One region of the Brevibacterium sp. MGP-B1 genome, then DNA from elsewhere that is predicted to be linked to it. Evidence: riboswitches for the same ligand, from Rfam matches in the RefSeq annotation. Region 1 holds a riboswitch; each other region holds the start of a gene.
The links. A riboswitch is a leader RNA that binds a small molecule or an ion and turns the genes downstream of it on or off. The one in region 1 is predicted to bind thiamine pyrophosphate.
Positions count from the first base shown of each region.

Region 1 (2,260 bases):
AACCCGGCCGCAGTCCGTCGCCGAGCGAGAAGGCGACATCGTAGCGAGCGAAGATCTCACAGAGTTCATCGAAGTGGGTGTAGAGGAAGTTCTCCTCGTGGTGGGCAAGGCACCAGCCGGCCATGATGGACCCACCGCGTGAAACCATCCCGGTGACCCGGTCGGCCGTGAGAGGAACGTAGCGCAGCAGCACACCGGCGTGCACGGTCATGTAGTCGACACCCTGCTCGCACTGCTCGATGACAGTGTCGCGATAGATCTCCCAGGTCAGCGCGTTCGCATCGCCGTCGACCTTCTCCAGCGCCTGATAGATCGGGACGGTGCCGATGGGGATCGGCGAATTGCGGATGATCCACTCCCGGGTGGTGTGGATGTCATTGCCGGTCGACAGATCCATGAGGGTGTCGGCACCCCACTTCGCGGCCCACCGCAGCTTCTGCACCTCCTCGGCGATGGAGCTGGTGACCGCGGAATTGCCGATGTTGGCATTGATCTTGACGAGGAACGCCTTGCCGATGATCATCGGCTCGGATTCGGGGTGATTGATGTTGTTCGGAATGATCGCGCGACCGGCGGCGAGCTCGGCGCGCACGAGTTCGACATCGCACTGCTCGCGAAGCGCCACGAACCGCATCTCCGGGGTGATGATGCCCTGCTTTGCGTAGTGCATCTGGGTCACTGTGCGGCCGGACTTGGCCCGACGGGGGACCGGTTTGCGTCCCTTCCACTGCTGTGACGGGGCACCTCGGCGGACGGCGGCACGACCGTCATCGGCGATGCGGTGGCCGCGGGCGTCATACGTCTCAGTGTCGAGGCGGTTCTCGATCCACGGGAATCGCAGAGCGGGCAGTCCCTCTTCCGGAATGCTGCCCGGTCCGACGGTGCGGTAGACGTCGACGGGATCGTTGGCCCGGCCGTTCGAGTCCTCGAGCTCGATGCGGGTCACGGGAACGCGGATCCCGTGTTCCTCGTCATCGACCCACGCCGTCGAATGCGTCGGATACTGCTCGAGGGTGAACTGGTCGTGCGAATCTGCGTCAGACGAAGTCGTGGCAGAGGCAGGTGTTTCAGGGGTGAATGCAGTCAACTGCAGTCCTCACTTCCTACGCCGGTATCAACCGGATCAGGTTCTACGGTCTCGGACGATCCAGTCCGATCTCAGCCCTTGCAGCGGGCTCCCGTGGGGTCGTGCCATTCGTATCACGACTGACGCAGTGAGGACAACCGTGGCTCCTTGAGCGACGGGAATGGGGTCAGCTGCCCTGGAGGAACGCCTTCGCGGCGGCGCCGAGGGCGACGACGTCGGAGACCGCGACCATTTCGCGGGCCGAGTGCATCGAGTACAGGGCCGGACCCACATCGACGGTCGTCATGCCCAGCCTGGTCGCGGTCAGCGGTCCGATCGTCGACCCGCAGGGCATCGCATTGTTCGACACGAAATCCTGGTACTCGACTCCGGCGACCGCGCACGCCTGTGACCACACGGCGGTGCCCACCGCATCCGTGGCGTAGCGCTGCTGAGCGTTGAGCTTGAGCAGGGGACCGCCGCCGAGGCGGGGGCGGACATGCGGATCGTGCCGTTCCGGATAGTTCGGATGGGCAGCATGCCCGGCATCGGAGGAGACACACACCGAGGTGGCCATCGACGCGAGATAATCGCTGCGCGTCGACTGCGGCAGCAAGGAGGCAACGATGCGCTCGGTGACGTCGGCGAGGAACGGACCGCACGCGCCCGAGCGCGAATTCGACCCGATCTCCTCATGATCGAACGCCGCGAACAGTGGGATGCCGTCGAGCCCGTCGGCATCGAGCTGGGTGAGCGCGGTGACGCCGGCGTGGACGGAAAGAAGGTTGTCCAGCCTCGGCGAGGCGAAGAACTCCTCGGCGGCACCGAAGAGGGCCGGCTCCTGAACGGGAATGGTGTAGACATCGTGGCCGACGACGGACTCGGCATCGACCCCGGCCGACTCTGCGAGCAGTTCGATGATGTCCGCCTCGGCGAGGTCGGCCAGGCCGACGACGGGAGTGGTGTGACGCTGCTTGTCCAGGGCAAGACCCTCATTGACCTGCCGGTCGAGGTGGATCGCGAGCTGCGGGATGCGGGCGATCGGCCCGGTTCGGGCGAGCACGATGCTGCCGTCGGCGAGGCTGAGTCGACCCGCGAAGGCGAGCTCACGATCGAGCCACGAGTTCAGCAGCGGCCCGCCGTAGATCTCCACCCCGACCTGACGGGTGCCTTCGGCGGTGAACTCGCCGCCGG
Region 1 covers NZ_CM173407.1:4,135,120-4,137,379, forward strand. Annotated here, with positions in the region: gene thiC (phosphomethylpyrimidine synthase ThiC) at 1-1,087, opposite strand, end outside; TPP riboswitch at 1,083-1,191, opposite strand; gene AC3CD9_RS18735 (M18 family aminopeptidase) at 1,254-2,260, opposite strand, start outside.

Region 2 (2,260 bases), 1.1 Mb from region 1:
CGATGCCCAGGCGGCCGCCGTCGGCTGGTGTCCCATCGGGGTTCAGTTCCCGTCCGGTGACGTCGGCGATGAGGTCGAGCGCCGAGGTGGCACCCGGCAGCTCGTGGCGATCGCCGTTGAGGACGATGGTCGGTGAGTGTTCGCGGTCGGTCATGCGTTGCTCCTCATCGGGTAGGCAGTGGTGTGGTCTGTGGTGAAGCGGTGTGGGGACACGGACTCGAGCGCCCCGTCAGGAGGCCAGTCGCAAGTGACGCCCAGGGTGAGCTCGGCGCCGAGCCTGCCGCCGAACGGGGCCAAGAGGATGCCGTGGCGGAAGTACCCGGTGCTCACGATGCAGCCGGGATCGATGCGGCCGATCATCGGCAGGTCGTCGGGGGAACCGGGTCGGGCACGGGTGGTGATGTCGGTGATCTCCGCGTCGAGGATGCCCGGGACGAGTCGCTGCCCGTCGGCGAGCAGCCGGTGGATCGCTCCGGCCGGTGTTCCGGAGAGCCCGTCCTCACGGGAACTGGCACCGAGCACGATCTCGCCGTCCGGGCGAGGAACCAGGTAGACGGGGCGACCGTTGACCAGTCCGCGGATGGTGCGGCTCAGCAGCGGAGTCGCCTCGGCGGGGGCGCGCAGTCGCAGAACATCACCCCAGACCTCACGCAGAGGCAGCTGTGGGGCACCGACGATTGCGGACACAGCGCTGCCGGCGCAGATGATCACCTGATCGGCCTCCAACCGACGGCCATCGCCCAGCTCGACTCCCACAGTCGTATCGCTGTCCTTGATCAGGCCGGCCGCCCGCTGGCGGACGAAGCCTCCTGAGTCCGAGGACAGGACAGTCAGCAATGCGGCAGCGAGCCGCCGAGGGTCGATCGAGTGATCGCCTGGAATGTGCACTGCCCCGGCCACGGCAGGTGACAACGACGGCTCAACCCGGCGGGCAGCACTGCCGGTGATGAGCTCGGTGGCGAAACCGGATCGCGATTGTGCATCGCGCAGCTCCCGCAGAGCCTGCAGATCAGCTCGGTCACCGGCGCACACCAATGTTCCGGCATCCGAAAAGCCGAGATCGCTGCCGGCGGCGCTCGCCACCTCGGCGGAGAACTGAGGATACATCTGCGCGGAGGCTCGCATCAGCGGGTACAGGGGAGTCTGCCCCCAGACCACTTCGGCGGCGGGAGCGAGCATCCCTGCGGCAGCATGGCTCGCGCCCTGGGCTGGCGCAGGATCGATGATGGTGACTTCGGCACCGAGGCGGCGCAGATACCAGGCCGTGGACAGGCCGATGATCCCGGCGCCGACGACAATGACTCTCACAGCTTCTCCCTCCGGCGGCATGATCCGCATCAGGTCTGACGGTCGGCTCTTACGCCCTCTCAGCCTCGTTGGGAGGCTCCCGCGAACTCCTCTACTCTATGACCATGACCACACAGATGCCACCGCGCACCGCCGCGCAGCAGACGAAGAGAGCCTGGAGAGAGGCCAGACTGGCAGAAGCGAAGCTCTACCTGTGCACCGATGCCCGGACCGTTCAAGGCGACCTCGCCGAGTTCCTCGACGCCGTCTACCTTGGGGGAGTCGACATCATCCAACTGAGGGACAAGAGCCTCGAGGCCCGCGCCGAGATCGCGGCATTGGAGGTCCTCAAAGACATCGCCGCCCGTCACGACAAGCTCTTCTCCGTCAATGACCGTGCCGACGTCGCGCTCATCACCGACGCCGACGTCTTCCACGTCGGTCAAGGCGACCTCACCAGTGCTCAGGCCAGGGCCGTCCTCGGACCCGATGTCATCCTCGGCCGCTCGACCCATTCCCTCGAGCAGGCGCTCGCCGCCGAGGCGGACCCGGAGACCGACTATTTCTGTGTCGGGCCGGTCTGGGAGACCCCGACGAAGCCCGGCCGTGCCGCTGTGGGGACGGCACTGCTGACCGCCACCGCCGCCGAGGCAGCCAAACCGTGGTTCGCGATCGGCGGTATCGCGACAGGGGAGAGGCTGGACGCGATCCGGCAGGCGGGCGCGAGGCGTGCCGTCGTCGTCCGTGCGATAACCTCGGCTGAGGACCCCGCTGCGGCCGCGCGGGAGCTCAAGGAGGAGTTGGAATGACCCAAGCAGCTGACAGCGCATCCGACGGAATCGGTGCTGGTGCCGACCTGTCGATTCTCATCGCCGGAGCGGGGGCCACCGGCGGAGCGTTCGGCACCTATCTGCAGGAGGCCGGACGCGATGTCACGTTCCTGCTCCGGCAGGCACGGGCGGACACGGTCCGC
Region 2 covers NZ_CM173407.1:867,180-869,439, forward strand. Annotated here, with positions in the region: gene thiS (sulfur carrier protein ThiS) at 1-154, opposite strand, end outside; gene thiO (glycine oxidase ThiO) at 151-1,308, opposite strand; TPP riboswitch at 1,298-1,401, opposite strand; gene thiE (thiamine phosphate synthase) at 1,413-2,096, shown strand; gene AC3CD9_RS04020 (ketopantoate reductase family protein) at 2,093-2,260, shown strand, end outside.
Region 2: linked by a shared signal. The riboswitch ahead of thiO (glycine oxidase ThiO) and the one ahead of thiC (phosphomethylpyrimidine synthase ThiC) in region 1 are both predicted to bind thiamine pyrophosphate.

Region 3 (2,260 bases), 290 kb from region 1:
GTCGAGGCGGTCCCCCAGTTCGCCCGCCGTGAGGAGATCTCGGCCGGAACACCGCTCATCGCTCGGCTCGAGACGCTTTTGGCCGACCTCGGCATCGAGATCGCCGGCATCGAGTTCATCGAGACCGCCGACGGCCGTCAGGTCGTCTACGACATCAACACGAACACGAACTACAACCCGTCCGTCGAGTCCGCCGAACAGTCGGCAGGTCGTCAACCTGCCGCGGACCGTATCGCCGATTTCATCGCCGACACCCTCGCCGAGGCGGCCCCACGGTCGGTATCCCCCGCCGGGTCGGCATCCCGGTGAGTTCCCGTACCCGCGTGCTCACGGAACTACTGGCGGAACTGCGAACAGTCCGGCCTAGGCAACGCGCGTTCATTGCCCTCGATGGGGTCGACGGTGCGGGGAAGACGATGCTCGCTCACGAGCTCGTGAATTTGGCCAAGATCGCTGCGGACGTTCCTGGACATGGTTCCGACCGCCGGGTCACCGCCATCAGCATCGACGGCTTCCACTTCCCTCGGGCGACACGTTACGCCCACGGTAAGGGGCCAGACACTTTCTATCGCTATTCCTATGACTACGGAGCTTTCGTCGATTCCGTCGTCGAACCATTTCGACGAGGCGGCGCGATCGTTCCAGCCGTATGGGACGTCGACGAGGATCGGCCGCTTGCGCCGGAACCTCGGAGCCTGCCGAGCGACTGCGTCCTCCTGGTCGAGGGAATCTTCCTCCACCGTCCCGAGCTTGTGGATCTCTGGGATGCGAGCGTGTGGGTCGATGTTCCGTTTGAAGTCTCGGTCCCACGAGGAAACGAGCGGTTTGCCGGAGCCTTCGATGCCGATCCCGAGGATGAGTCGAATCGCCGCTACGTCGGTGGTCAGCGACTCTACTTCGCCGAGGCTGCTCCGTGGGAACACGCCACATGGGTGCTCGACAATCGCGATCTGGAACGGCCGACCCTGATCCGCCGGTCCCGGCCCGACCGGCCCTGATCTGCCGGCCCTGGCCCGTTCGCACTGACAGCACACCTGAGCCCGATGATAGTGTCGAAGTGCTACAGGGGAGCGCCGAAAGGACCGGCGCTGAGAGTGCGTATGCAGACCCTTTGAACCTGATCCGGTGAGCACCGGCGGAGGGAGTGGACAAGCAATGACCACCACAGATTTCGACACATCGATCACTGTGGACGCCGACGGAGCGGTATCAGCACTGGTGAGTTCGACCAGCTCGCAGTGGGCGGGAGCCGTCGAACACAGATTCGTCCAGGAGCTCTTCGCCGGCAGCATCGACGACGCCGTGATGCGCGACTATCTGGTGCAGGACTATCAGTTCTTCGAGTCGTTTCTGTCGATGCTCGGCGCATGCGTGGCCCACGCCGATGAACTCGAGGCGAAGCTGCGGTTCGCCCGACAGCTGGGAATGCTCGTCGCCGATGAGGACACCTATTTCGTCGACTCCTTCGCCGAATTGGGAGTCGATACAGCCGATTATCTCCACCCGGAACTGACCGCCCCGACGGTTGGGTTCCGCGATCTCATGGACTCGTCAGTCGCTTCGGCGTCGTATCCGCAGCTGCTCGTCGTCCTCGTTGTCGCCGAATGGCTCTATCTCGACTGGGCCGAGTCCCGGATGGACATGCCGCCGCGACATATTCACCGAGGCTGGATCGATCTCCACCGAGGCGAGGCCTTCCACGGGTGGGTGCAGTTCCTTGTCGACGAACTCGAACGCGTATTCCCGGAGGAAGAAGACCAAAGTTCAGAGGCCAAGACCCTCACCCGCATCTGGCAGCGGGCCGTCGACCTCGAATGCGCTTTCTTCGACAACGTGTACGACAACTGAGCCGCCAGGGAACGCACACCGCAGCCGTCCATCTCACTGACCTAGACTGGCCACATGAGCACAGGTGTTGATGCAGTTGTCATCGGATCCGGCCCGAACGGCATGGCCGCCGCCGTCACCATGGCCCGTGCCGGGCTGAGCGTCGAAGTTTACGAGGCTCAGCCGACGATCGGCGGCGGCGCCCGCACCCTCGACCTCGGTCTGGCTCCCGGCGTCACTCATGACATCTGCTCGGCCGTCCACCCGTTGGCGATCGCCAGCCCCTTCTTCGTCGACTTCGACCTGCGTGCCCGCGGCCTCGAGTTCACCACCCCCGAGATCTCCTACGCCCAGCCCCTCGACGGCAAGCCCGCCGCGCTGGCCTTCCACGATCTCGAGAAGACGGTCGACCACCTCGGCGCGGCAGGACCGG
Region 3 covers NZ_CM173407.1:44,864-47,123, reverse strand. Annotated here, with positions in the region: gene AC3CD9_RS00195 (ATP-grasp domain-containing protein) at 1-309, shown strand, start outside; gene AC3CD9_RS00190 (nucleoside/nucleotide kinase family protein) at 417-998, shown strand; TPP riboswitch at 1,055-1,161, shown strand; gene AC3CD9_RS00185 (TenA family protein) at 1,156-1,848, shown strand; gene AC3CD9_RS00180 (phytoene desaturase family protein) at 1,903-2,260, shown strand, end outside.
Region 3: linked by a shared signal. The riboswitch ahead of AC3CD9_RS00185 (TenA family protein) and the one ahead of thiC (phosphomethylpyrimidine synthase ThiC) in region 1 are both predicted to bind thiamine pyrophosphate.